2 regions of the Mesorhizobium sp. WSM4828 genome follow, and region 2 is predicted to be linked to the other one. Evidence: predicted binding sites of a transcription regulator. Region 2 holds the regulator's gene; the other holds the start of a gene.
What was found. Region 2 encodes LexA, which represses DNA repair genes until DNA is damaged. Its sites were predicted from a motif close to TGTTCNNNNTGTGTTCNG; they were not measured.

Region 1 (6,375 bases), on a different contig from region 2:
GATCTCGATCATGCTGCCCGGCTGAAAAGCGAGGCCGATGCCGCCGTTGCCGCCTATGAGCAGGAATTGGCGGAAGCCAAGGGTAAGGCCAATGCGATCGGCCAGCAGGCCAACGATGCGGCCAAGGCGGAAGCCGAAGCTGCCCGCAAGACGATCGAGGCAGCGCTTGACCAGAAACTTGGCGAGGCCGAGGCACGCATATCTTCCATCAAGGCCAATGCCATGAAGGAGGTCGGCACCATCGCCGAGGACACCGCTTCGGCCATCGTCGAGGCGCTTGTCGGCGGCAAGGCCAGCAAGGCCGAAATCGCGGCCGCGGTCAAATCCGTGGCCGGGTGAGGAGCGCATCATGGACGCCACATCTCTCGCGACGCTTTGGGCAACCGTTGCCCTCGTAATCTTCCTCGGCATTGCCATCTACATCAAGGTGCCGGGCATGATCGCCAAGGCGCTCGATGCGCGGGCCGACAAGATCAGCTCCGAGCTCGAGGAAGCGCGCCGGTTGCGCGAAGAGGCCCAGCAACTGCTCGGTCAATACCAGCGCAAGCGTAAGGAAGCCGAGCAGGAGGCCGCGGCCATCGTCGCCGCCGCCAAGCGCGAAGCCGATATGCTTGCCGCCGAGGCGCACAAGAAGACCGAGGACTATGTCGCCCGGCGTACCGCCTTGGCCGAGCAGAAGATCGGCCAGGCCGAGCGCGAAGCAATCGGCGAAGTGCGCGCCAGCGCCGTCGACATCGCGGTGGAAGCCGCGCGCGCGCTGCTGGCCGGCAAGATCGACGCCAAGGCCGGCGCCGACCTGTTCAACGCCTCGCTGCAGGATTTGAAGTCGAAGCTGAACTGAACGGAGCGTAATCTCCCCCCTTGAGGGGGAGATGGCCGGCAGGCCAGAGGGGGTCGGCGCGCGTGAAGCGCCAACCTTCTCTTTCGTGCCAAATAGCGTCGCGCCAGGACGTACCGACCCCCTCTGTCGCCTTCGGCGACATCTCCCCCTCGAGGGGGGAGATTACAGCTAGCCGAATCGCTCAATCCAAGCAGCCGGATCGCTCAATCCAGGCCCGAAAGGCCCTCCTCCTCAACCACCTCGGTGCCGCCGAACCGGAACGGCGCGAAGGAGGCGCGGTGTAGCCGTGCCACTGGCCCGTGCAGATCGATCGCCGTCCGATGGCGCACAGTGGCGTAGCCCATATGCAGTTCGAAGCCGTAACGCGCATGATGGCTGCCGCAGCCGCACATCATGCGGTCGCGCAACACCTTGGCGACGATCGAGGCTGCGGCGATCGACTGCGAGCGCTGGTCGCCCTTGATCAGGGCTTTGCCCTCGCAGGGCAGGCCGGGCGGCACGTCGCGGCCGTCGGCCAGCGCCAGCTTCGGCCGGATCGACAGGCCGGCCACGGCACGGCGCATCGCCTCCAGGCTGGCCTTGAGGATGTTGGAGGCATCAATGCCTTCGGCGCTGACCGAGGCCATCGATACGGCGAGTGCGGAGCCGAGGATTTTCAGGAACAGCGCCTCGCGCTGCAAATGCGTTAGCCGCTTGGAATCGTCGAGGCCGTCGGGGATGTTGGCGGGATCGAGCACCACCGCTGCCGCCACCACCGGCCCGGCGAGCGGGCCACGGCCGGCCTCGTCCATCCCCGCCACTGGCCAAAGGCCTTCGGCCATCGCCTTCGTCTCGAACGAGAAGTCGGGTCTCTCGACGATTTCGAAGAGAAGCGGAGAATCGGAACGCGGGCGAGCCATGGTGCGGCGAGGTTCGCATCGGCTCCGATTCTCCGCAAGTCCCTCCGGGTCGGGCGGGGCACCGGACCAGGAGGGGCTACCGTCTGCAAGCCCGGGGACAGGACAGGCCGGACGGGATTTTTCGCCTGTTGCCGGCCGCTTCGAGCGGCTGGCGCGAGACGCTTTGTCACAGCAACATCAGCTGCTCTGTTGCCTTGGCAGCCGGGACGAACTGGTCGGTCCTGAGCGAGCGCCGCTCGGCATTGAGGCCGAGCCGTTTGGCGGCGATCTCGAAGCGCCGGCCGATCTGCCAGGCATACGGGCCGGAGCCTTTCATGCGCTTGCCCCATTCCGAATCGTAGTCCTTGCCGTCGCGCATCGAACGGATCAGCGACATGACGTGGCGATAGCGGTCGGGATAGTGGCGCAGCAGCCAGTCCTTGAAGATCGGCGCGACCTCCAGCGGCAGGCGCAGCAGCACATAGCCGGCTTCACGCGCGCCCGCTGCCTGCGCCGAATCGAGGATGCGCTCCATTTCCGGGTCGGTCAGTCCGGGGATGATCGGCGCGACCATCACCGAGGCCGGAATGCCGGCGTCCGAAAGCTGCCTGATCGCCTCCAGCCGCTTGGTCGGCGTCGACGCGCGTGGCTCCATGGTGCGCGCCAGCATGCGGTCGAGCGTCGTCACCGACAATGCCACCTTGGCCAGCCCGCGTTCCGCCATGCGTGACAGAATGTCGATGTCACGTGTCACCAGCGCCGACTTGGTGACGATGCCGACCGGGTGCCCGCGCGCCTCCAGCACTTCGAGGATTTCGCGCATGATCCGGTATTGTTTCTCGATCGGCTGGTACGGGTCGGTGTTGGTGCCGATGGCGATGGTGCGCGGCTGGTAATTATCCCTGGACAATTCCTTGTCGAGCAGCCGCGCCGCATCCGGCTTGGCAAACAGCTTCGATTCGAAATCCAGCCCCGGCGACAGGCCCATGAAGCTGTGCGTCGGCCGCGCGAAACAATAGACGCAGCCATGTTCGCAGCCGCGATAGGGATTGATCGAGCGGTCGAAGGAGATGTCGGGCGATTCGTTGCGCGTGATGATGGTGCGCGGCTTCTCGACCTGTACCTCGGTCTTGAACGGCGGCAGCTCCTCCAGCGAATTCCAGCCATCGTCGAACACATGCCGGCTGACCGGCTCGAACCGGCCGGACGGATTGATGCCCGCCGACCTGCCGCGATTGCGTTCCGGACGGACGCGCATGCCGCTCTGCTCGATCATCGCATTCGCCATCTCGGCCCTGCCGGCACCGAAGGCGGCAATGTCGGCACGCACGATCTGTTCCATTTTGGCCCTTTCCCAGGGACTGTCCGCCCGCTGTCGAATCGCTCTGCTCATGAATGTATTCCTATCGTATCGATGAGAACAAAGCAAGAACTTTCTCGCGGTGCGCCGCAAAAACTGGCGCTGCCCACCGCTTTCCGCTATTCGGCTAGACATGCTCAGCGTCCTGATCGAAACCCTGAATGACGAGGAGGGCCTTGCCCGCACGCTCGCCTCGCTGATCGGTGGCGCCGTCGAGGGCGTGGTGCGCGACGTTCTCGTCTGCGACACCGGCTCGACCGATCAGACGCACCGCGTCGCCGAACACGCCGGCTGCCACTATGTCAGCGGCGGCATCGCCGCCGGCATCAGGCAGGCCAAGGGTGACTGGCTGCTTTTGCTGGAACCGGGCGCGCGGCTGGGGGAGGGCTGGATCGATGAGGTCGTCGCCCATACCGCAAGGCAAACCATGGCGGCGCGGTTTTCGCGGGCACGCGGCAGCCGCGCGCCGTTCCTGTCGCGCGTCTTTGCCGGAAATCGCGCTCTCGCCGAAGGCTTGGTGATCAGCAAGCGTCAGGCCGCGGCGCTGTCGAAGAACGCCCGCAGCGCCGAAGCGATCGCCCGCGGCCTGGCGACCAGGAGGCTCCAGGCCGAGATCTGGGTCGCTCCGCGGAAGTGACGGCTTACCGTGACGGTTCAGGGGCTCAAGCAAATTTTCCGGCGGGTCGCCGTTTATTGTGCATTGCACAAAATCTGCCCGGGAGTTACCATTCCCAGCGACACGGGCGAATGGGTTTGGGGTGTGCCGGAGCGGTGACGACGACTAACGTCGATGCTGTTCCCTCGATATTTTGAGGACCCCGATGACCCTTTCAAGCCCTGACAAGTCCGGCGCTGCAAGCCTCGAGGCGATCGCACGCAACGGCGGTACGCTGCGCCGCATCGCTGCCCGCATCCCGACCTATCTGTCCGACCTTCGCGAGAATCCGGCATGGCTGCCGATGTTCATGCTGGCGCGAACCATGCCGGCGCGGCGGCTGCACTGGCGCGGCGCAAAGCCCGTTCGGCCGGCGCGCAATGTCGGTGAAACGATGTTCGCCGGCGTCGATCGCGATGCCGTCGTCGGCGCGCTGAGGACGGAGGGGCTCTATTCGGGCCTGATGCTGCCAGCCGCCATCCATGAGGAGATTGGCCGCTTCGCCGAGCGCACGCCATGCTTCGGCAATTTCGACCGCCGGCTGGAATTCCTCCCCGAAAAACACGCCGATGCCGAAAAGCATTTCGGCCGCCCGCTGCTCAGCGGCCATTATTTCGAGCGGGTCCTCGACTGCAACGCTGCGGTCGCCGTGCAGCGCGATCCGCTGCTTCTCGATATCGCGGCGCACTATCTCGGCAGCCAGGCCAAGCTGATCACCACCCGCGTCTGGTGGAGCTTTCCGACCGGTGGCGTCTCGGACGCCGACAAGAACATGGCCTCGCTCGGCAAATACCATTTCGACCTCGACGACTGGCGCATGCTGAAGTTCTTTTTCTACCTGGTGCCGGTCGACGCCGACACCGGGCCGCATGTCTACGTCCGCGGCTCCCACAACCGCCGTATCCTGAAGCACCAGCTGACGCTTCTGGTCGGCCATTCGGCGGAAGAGGTGCTGGGCGTCTATGGCGAGCAGAGCCCGGTCACGCTGACCGGGCAGGCCGGCCTCGGCTTTGTCGAAGACCCGTTCGGATTCCATATGGGCACCGTGCCGACGCGCACGCCGCGGCTGATGATGGAAGTCGGCTTCGGTGTCTCGCCGCCGTCGCGCCGGCGTTTTCACGGCGAGCCGGTCATTCGCTGAAGGGATCAGCCGGCTGACCCCTTGGCTCGCCTCAGCCGCGCCGCAAATGTTCGTCCAGGCGCGGCATGATCTCGACGAAGTTGCAGGGCATGTGCCGGTAGTCGAGCTGCGGCTTCAAGATGCCGTCCCATGCGTCCTTGCAGGCGCCGGGCGAGCCCGGCAGCACGAAGACGAAGGTGGCGTTGACGACGCCGCCGGTTGCCCGGCTCTGGATCGTCGAAGTGCCGATCTTGTCGTAGGAGATGCGGTGGAACACTTCGGAAAAGCCGTCCATGCGCTTTTCGAAGATAGGTTCCAGCGCTTCCGGCGTCACGTCGCGGCCGGTGAAGCCGGTGCCGCCGGTGGTGATGACGACATCGATCGCTTCGTCCCTCGACCAACCCAGGACCTTGTCGCGGATCTTGTCGCGATCGTCGGTGACGATGTCGCGGGCGGCCAGGACATGGCCGGCCTCGGCAATGCGGTCGGCCAGCGTCTGCCCGGATTTGTCATCGGCGAGGCTGCGCGTATCGGAAACGGTCAGTACCGCGATGCGCACGGGAACGAAGGGGCGGCTCTCGTCAATCCTGGCCATGGGCATCAGCCTCCGATGTCACGCTTCGCGTCGCTGCGACAAACCAGTCAGGATGGCGGCCGCGGATATCGGCGGCCGCGCGCTTGGCCACATTGCCGGTCTCGAACAGGCCGAAGCAGGTGGCGCCGGAACCCGACATCCTGGCAAAACCGGCTCCGGCCTTGTTCAGCACGGAAAGCGCCTTGCCAATGGCGGGCTGGATTGCTCGCGCCGCAGGCTCGAGATCGTTGCGGGTGATCTCCAGCCAGTCGCGGATGCCGTGGAAGTCTAGGTTGCGCGGCAGCGGCGGCAGCCCCGCATTGTCGCGGCGGCCAAGCGCCTCGAACACGTCGGCCGTCGAGACGGCAGTGCCGGGATTGACGAGCACCAGACCCAGCGCCGGGAAACCCGGCACGAGCGTCAGCTCGTCACCGATGCCACGGGCGATCAGCGGCCTGGCGGCGAGGCACATCGGCACGTCGGCGCCGAGCGACAGGCCGATCCGCGCCAGTTCGGCATCGCCGACATCAAGTCCCCAGGTCTGGACCAGGGCGCGCAGCACCGCCGCCGCGTCGCTCGATCCACCGCCGACGCCGGACGCGACCGGCAGGTTCTTTTCGAGCCTGATGGCGACAGCCGGCGCGTGCTGGAGACCGGCCTCGCGCCGTAGCGCGTCGCGCGCTTTCACGACCAGATTGCCGTCGTCGGCCGGCACTGCGGAGGCGTATTTGCCGGACACCGAAAACCCATCGCTGTCGGCAAGTTCCGTCTCGATGCGGTCGCCAAAGCGCGTGAACACAGCCAGGCTTTCGATCGTGTGATAACCGTCGGCGCGCCGGCCGGTGACGTGCAGCGCGAGATTTATCTTGGCGTGCGCATGCGACGCCCGGATGCTGGCCCCGGAATTCATTGGCTCGGCCGCGAGGGGGACGACGGTCAATCCTTGG
Region 2 (6,375 bases):
TCCAGGACTCCTCGATGCTGAAAATGCTGGCCGATGCCAACGGATTGATCGTCCGCGCGCCGTTCGCGCCTGCCGCGGCGGCGGGCTCCCCCTGCGACGTGCTGATGCTACGCTGAACCTGCCTCACTCCGAGATCAAGGCCTGGGTCAGCCGATGGTCTGGATCGGCCAAACCGTCGATGATGTTGAAATGGTGCCGGTCAGGCTCGACCACAGAGCTGGTCGAGGCACCTAGGCCGATCCAGATGTTGGCCAGCACCGCGCTCTGGCGCAGGAATTCGGCGCGCTCGCCGCCGCCGGCCCAGCAGGTCAGGCGGGCCTTGTCCATCGGGCGCAGCAGCACCGGGCTTTCGGCCTGCGCCTCGGCCTCATCGATCGCCAGCGTCTCGTTCATGCCGGTGCACATGATCGGGCGCAAATCGTGCACTCCCGAGATCGACACCACGCGACGAACGCGCCGGACCACTTCGGGCGCCAGCGGCGTCGTCGCCGTAACCATCCGGCTAACAAGATGGCCGCCGGCCGAGTGTCCGGTCAGCATCAGCGGCCCTGCGACCATCGCCGCCGCTGTGCCGATCGCCGCGCCGACTTCCTTGACGATGCCGGCAATGCGTATCTGCGGACAGAGCGTGTAGGACGGCATCGCAACCGCATAGCCGCGATCAACAGGGCCAGCGGCAAGATGCGACCAGAAACTCTTGTCGAATGCCATCCAGTAGCCGCCATGGACGAACACCACGAGCCCCTTGGGCTTGGTGGCCGGCAGGAAAAGATCGAGACGGTTGCGTGGTTTATCGCCATAGGCCAAGTCGAGCCGCGCCCTGCCCTCGGTCGAAAGCACGTCGCGGAAAACCCGCGCTGGCTCGATCCAGGCCGCCGGCCAGCGATCGCTGCCGGCTATATTGGCGCCGTTGGCATAGGCGTTATCCCAATCGGCAATGTGACGTTCGAACACCCTGCGCCCTCCCCTGGCAATATGGCCTTGCAACGCAAAGCATCGCGCGGCGCGTCGTCGCCAGCCTCACGGCTCCAGCTCTCGCATCAATCTCAAGTGACAGCCGCCTTGATGGCGAAGCGCGCATCCTTCCACGCACCGGTGCGCAGGATGTCCTCAAGCACTTCGACGGCCTGCCAGACATCGGCATAGCCGACATAGAGCGGGGTGAAGCCGAAGCGCATGGTCGATGGCGCGCGAAAATCGCCGATCACGCCACGTTCGATCAGCGCGCGCATGATCTGGTAGCCATGCTCATGCATGAATGAAATCTGGCTGCCGCGTTTTTCCCCGTCGCGCGTGCTTTCGAGCGTGAGCCCGTAAGTGCCGCACTTTGCCTCGACAAGCTCGATGAACAGATCGGCCAGCGCAATGCTCTTCTTGCGCACCGCCGTCATGTCGACATCGTTCCAGATGTCGAGCGCGCCCTTCAGCGTGCGCATCGACAGGATCGGCTGGGTGCCGCACAGAAACCGGCGGATGCCGGTGCCGGCCGCATAGCCTGGCTCGAAGGCGAAGGGCCGTGCATGGCCCCACCAGCCGGTGAGCGGCTGCTGGATGTCGGCAAGATGCCGCTCAGCCGCATAGATGAAGGCAGGCGCGCCCGGTCCGCCATTCAGATATTTGTAAGTGCAGCCAACGGCAAAATCGGCTTTTGCCTTGTCGAGCTCGACTGGCATCGCACCGGCGGTGTGGCAGAGATCCCAGACGATCATCGCCCCGGCTTCCTGGGCCCTGCGCGTCAGCGCCGGCATGTCGCGCAGTTCGCCCGACTTGTAGTTGACGTGGTTGACCAGCACCACGGCGGTGCGTGCGTCGATCAGCTCCTCGATGCTCGGCGCGTCGACCCCCGAGAGGCGCAGCAGCGTATCTTTTCGCGTCGAAACCACACCCTCAGCCATGTAGAGGTCCGTCGGAAAGCTATCGCCCTCGGCGACGATGACCTGCCGCTCCGGTCGCATAGCCATGGCGGCGTGCAGCAGCTTGTAGATGTTGACCGACGTCGTGTCGCAGACCACCGTCTGGCCGGCCGCGGCGCCAATCAGGCGCCCGAGCTGGTCGCCGAGTTCGAGCGGCATGTTGAACCAGCCGGCCACGTTCCAGGCGCGGATAAGATCATGCGACCATTCTTCGGTCGCGGCCTTGCGCAATTCATCGAAAGCGGCACGTGAAGCAGCTCCTAGCGAATTGCCGTCGAGATAGATCACTCCTTGCGGCAACACAAAGCGGTCGCGCATCGCGCGCAGCGGATCCGCGGCATCCATCGCCTTTACGGCCACGAGATCGGGAATTCCTGTCATGATTTGCCTGCTCCCCCAAGATCCAACGCAACGCCGGACACGCATCGACTGTTCTTCCATTACCTGGTTGCGCGCAGCAAGACTCCACCGGCGAGAAGCAGCCTGACCAGGCGATGGAAACCAGGACCTAACCCGAGGTTGGCGTTTTGAGTTCGTTTCGTTCACGGTGCATTGACCAAACCGCACACTCGATAGGGTTCACTTCCGTGCCATTTGCCGACCGACGGCCGATGCCAATGTGGCCTTCCGGGAAGCCAGAAGGGCGCAAACGAAAGCAGAATCAAGGCGATGAGGCTCGCGACGGTGAAAGTGCGGTACCCCGGTTAGGGGACGTCGTTTGTTTCCCGAGCCTTAACGCATTCATTAAACTTTAAACAGTTGCGGAACACAACTGGAACAGATAGTGTTTGTTCTGGGTTTGTTTTTCTGATTCTGTTGGGGGTCGCTATGCTGACACGCAAACAACACGAACTGCTTATGTTCATCCACGAAAGATTGAAGGAAAGCGGTATCCCGCCTTCCTTCGACGAGATGAAGGAAGCGCTCGACCTGGCTTCCAAATCGGGAATCCACCGGCTTATTACGGCACTGGAGGAGCGCGGCTTCATTCGCCGTTTGCCCAACCGGGCCCGTGCGCTGGAGGTGCTGCGCCTGCCTGACTCGATCGCCCCCGGCCTCAATGCGGCACGCAAGTTCTCGCCGAGTGTCATCCAGGGCAGTCTTGGGCAAGGCGGTCCGCGGCAAGGCAAGCCGACATCGTCGCGCGTCCCTGCGGCCGGAAATGACGACGATGTCGTCGCCGCCGTTTCGATCCCGGTGATGGGCCGCATCGCCGCCGGTGTGCCGATCGACGCCATCCAGCACCAGACGCATTCGATTTCGGTGCCGCCGGATATGATCATGGGCGGCGAGCATTATGCGCTCGAGGTCAAAGGCGATTCGATGATCGAGGCTGGCATTTTCGACGGCGACACGGTGATCATCCGCAATGCCGATACGGCGAGCCCCGGTGAGATCGTGGTGGCACTGGTCGACGAGGAGGAAGCGACGCTGAAGCGGTTCCGCCGCAAGGGCGCTTCGATCGCCCTGGAAGCCGCCAATCCGGCCTACGAGACGCGCATCTTCGGACCAGACAGGGTCAAGGTGCAAGGCAAGCTCGTCGGACTGATCCGCCGCTACTGAGCTCCGCCCTTGGCGCCGGCTTTGGGTTTGTCGGCCCTGCGGTATGGCGGCAGGCCCCGCGCCGCGCGTGAAAATTTCCGCTGCACGTGCCAGGGCCGGTATGATTTTTCGACTGCGAAACGGATTTCGGCGCGTGTTGCCGCTTGTGGATCGAAATAGACGGCGGCACTTCCCGCGCGCGCCAGTTGCCGTTTGGTGACGACGAGGACCAGCCGGTCGTAGTAGCAGGGGTTATGGGCGGTGGCGTCGTCGATGACGATCAAACTGGCAAAGGCGCAGGCTGGCCGCGCAGTATTGCGGTCCTTGGCTTGCGCGATGATCGCGCCGGATGGATGCCTGGCAAGGCAGAGGCCGTCCGTGCAAATGAACGGCATGCCCGGCGGTAGTTCGGCCGGATCGGCAATGTCGAATTGCGGGTCGTTCTTTCCAGGTGTTTCCGGCGCGACGATAGCCTCTGATGTGAGCGCGCGTTTCCAGTTGTCGATGGTGAACTCATTCGGGCGTGCCCGGTTGATCGCGAGTTCACCGCTCCCAATCGGCAGCGCGACCAGCCGTGCGTCCTCCGAGATCAATACATCGGGTACGCGCGTCTGCGTTGTCGTCAGCAAGCCGGCGAGCGCAAAAGGAAGTGCCGCGAGCCGCAACCAGGTCGTCGCCATGCTGGCAATGACGAGGGCGATCGTCACCAGAAGGACGGATCTCAGCGAAATCAGCCCGACCGCATCGATCGGCGAGCGCTCGGAGATCCACCCGGACAGGGCGATCATCGCCGTTAGCCCCTTGCCCATCACATAGAGGAACGGCCCATCCGCACCGAACGGCATCGCCAGCGCGCTGAGAACGGCGAAGGGCATGACGACCAGTGAGACGATGGGCATGATGGCCAGATTGGCGAACAGGCTGAGCGGCGCCACGCGCTGGAAGTGCCATATGGCGAAAAGCGCCGTGGCGCTCCCTGCAATGATCGAGGTCATCGCTAGGCCGCCCATGCCCAGCAGGACCTTTCGCGTGGCAAAGCGTAGCGGCGACCGCCGCAGCGGCGGCGTGGCGGCCCTGCCGGCGCGGTAATCGGACCAGCCTGCATAGGCGCCGACAAGGGCCGCCGTCGCGGCGAAGGACATCTGGAAACTCGGACCGACCACCTCGTGCGGCGACACCAGGATGACCGCGATGGCCGAGATCGCCAGGTTGCGCATGGTGAGCGCGGCCCGGTCGAACAGCACGGCGATAAGCATCACCGCCAGCATGATGAAGCTGCGTTCGGCCGCTACCACAATGCCGGAAAAGACGAGGTAGGCCGCAATCGAAAAAAGCGCGGCGGCCGCGGCATATTTCTTGACCGGCCGTCGCGATGAGAAATCGGGAAACAGCGCAAAGGCGCCGCGTAGCAGCGCCATGATGGTGCCGGCGACCAACGCCATATGCAGCCCCGAGATAGAGATGATGTGATAGATGCCTGTACGCCGCATCGCTTCGTTGATCTCCTCGGGAATGCCGGCGCGCACGCCGACGATCAGCGCAGCGGCAATCTCGCCCTCGGCGCCGCCGATGCGGCTGCGGATATGGTCGGCGATGGATTCGCGCGCGTCTTCGATCGCGGAAGAAAGCTGCGCGGCAAGCGGCATGCTGCCCGACGGCACGACTTTCGGATTGCCGAGAAAAAAGCCGCTGCCGCCGATACCGGCGAAATAGCTGTCGAAGGAGAAATCATAGCTGTCGGGCCGCACCGGGCCGGTCGGCGGCAGCAGCCGCACATAGCCGGTGATCTCGGAACCGGCGGTGAGCTCAGCCGGTATCTTCATCGCCGAAACGCGGACCCGTTCCGGCATGTAGCGCAGTGTCGGCCTGGCGGTTGAGATCACATCGATCGTCAGCCTGATGCGGCCGCTCGCCATGGGCTCGTACGATACAACGCGACCCGTCAGCCGCGTCGAGATTTCGGAACCGAGCATATGCGTTCCGACACGCCAGGTCTCGAACTTGGCGGCAAGTACGCCAAGCGCGCAGAGTAACGCCACCATGAAACACAGGCGCGTCCTGGGCCATGACCGCGAGACGACGGCACAAAGGGCCGCGAGGAGCACGATTGCGATCGGCTGTGGAAAGGGCGGCTCCACCGCCAGCGCGAAATATACGACCACCCCGCATGCGAGGAACACCGGCACCAGCAGGAAGGCGACGCCACGGTCGAGTTCCAGGCCGGCTGCCAAGGTTACGCTGTTGCGGATGCGGGACGGTGACGGGAGGCGCAAACGCCTGGGCAGGCGCACGATGGGTTCGGCCGTGGGCACCGGAACCGTTGTTGATTCACCTGTCGGCAAGGACCGGGAATCGAAGCGTGGAGTGGGCAGCAATGCCGGCGCCGGCAGGACAGGCAGGGGAGCGGCAAACAGCAAGCGTTCGCTGACGCCGCTGCCAGCGTCCTCGCCCTCGCCCGCACCACGGCCTCGCACAGCCATCGGGTCTGCCCCTTGCGCCCTCAACCTCCTATGCTACATGAACGCGCGACGCGCGAAAGTCCGCAAACCCACTTCCTTCGCCCGCCTGAGAGTTCCATGCCCGATAAGGTCGTCACCCGTTTTGCCCCCTCGCCCACCGGCTATCTGCACATTGGCGGCGCCCGCACGGCGCTGTTCAACTGGCTGTATGCCAAGCACACAGGCGGCACGATGCTGCTGCGCATCGAGGACACCGACCGCGAGCGCTCCACCGATGCGGCAACCGCGGCCATTCTCGACGGGCTTTCCTGGCTTGGCCTGACATGGGACGGCGAGCCGGTGTCGCAGTTCGAGCGTGCTCCGCGCCACCACGAGGTGGCCGAGGAGCTCGTTCGCATGGGCAAGGCCTATTATTGTTATGCGACGCCTGCCGAGCTGGAAACAATGCGCGAGAGCGCACG

Region 1: a site for LexA is predicted at 3,136-3,153, ahead of AC0L2X_RS01530 (PA0069 family radical SAM protein). Genes of this name have one in related genera too.

The regions. Positions count from the first base shown of each region.
Region 1 is NZ_JBVVQK010000001.1:294,892-301,266, forward strand. It holds gene AC0L2X_RS01515 (F0F1 ATP synthase subunit B) at 1-339, shown strand, start outside; gene AC0L2X_RS01520 (F0F1 ATP synthase subunit B) at 350-841, shown strand; gene AC0L2X_RS01525 (ribonuclease HII) at 1,045-1,740, opposite strand; gene AC0L2X_RS01530 (PA0069 family radical SAM protein) at 1,907-3,061, opposite strand; gene AC0L2X_RS01535 (glycosyltransferase) at 3,213-3,716, shown strand; gene AC0L2X_RS01540 (phytanoyl-CoA dioxygenase family protein) at 3,901-4,875, shown strand; gene moaB (molybdenum cofactor biosynthesis protein B) at 4,907-5,449, opposite strand; gene AC0L2X_RS01550 (4-(cytidine 5'-diphospho)-2-C-methyl-D-erythritol kinase) at 5,436-6,338, opposite strand; gene AC0L2X_RS01555 (hypothetical protein) at 6,365-6,375, opposite strand, start outside.
Region 2 is NZ_JBVVQK010000011.1:177,571-183,945, reverse strand. It holds gene AC0L2X_RS15445 (molybdopterin molybdotransferase MoeA) at 1-116, shown strand, start outside; gene AC0L2X_RS15440 (alpha/beta hydrolase) at 124-954, opposite strand; gene kynU (kynureninase) at 1,047-2,294, opposite strand; gene lexA (transcriptional repressor LexA) at 2,742-3,476, shown strand; gene AC0L2X_RS15425 (ComEC/Rec2 family competence protein) at 3,470-5,935, opposite strand; gene gltX (glutamate--tRNA ligase) at 6,032-6,375, shown strand, end outside.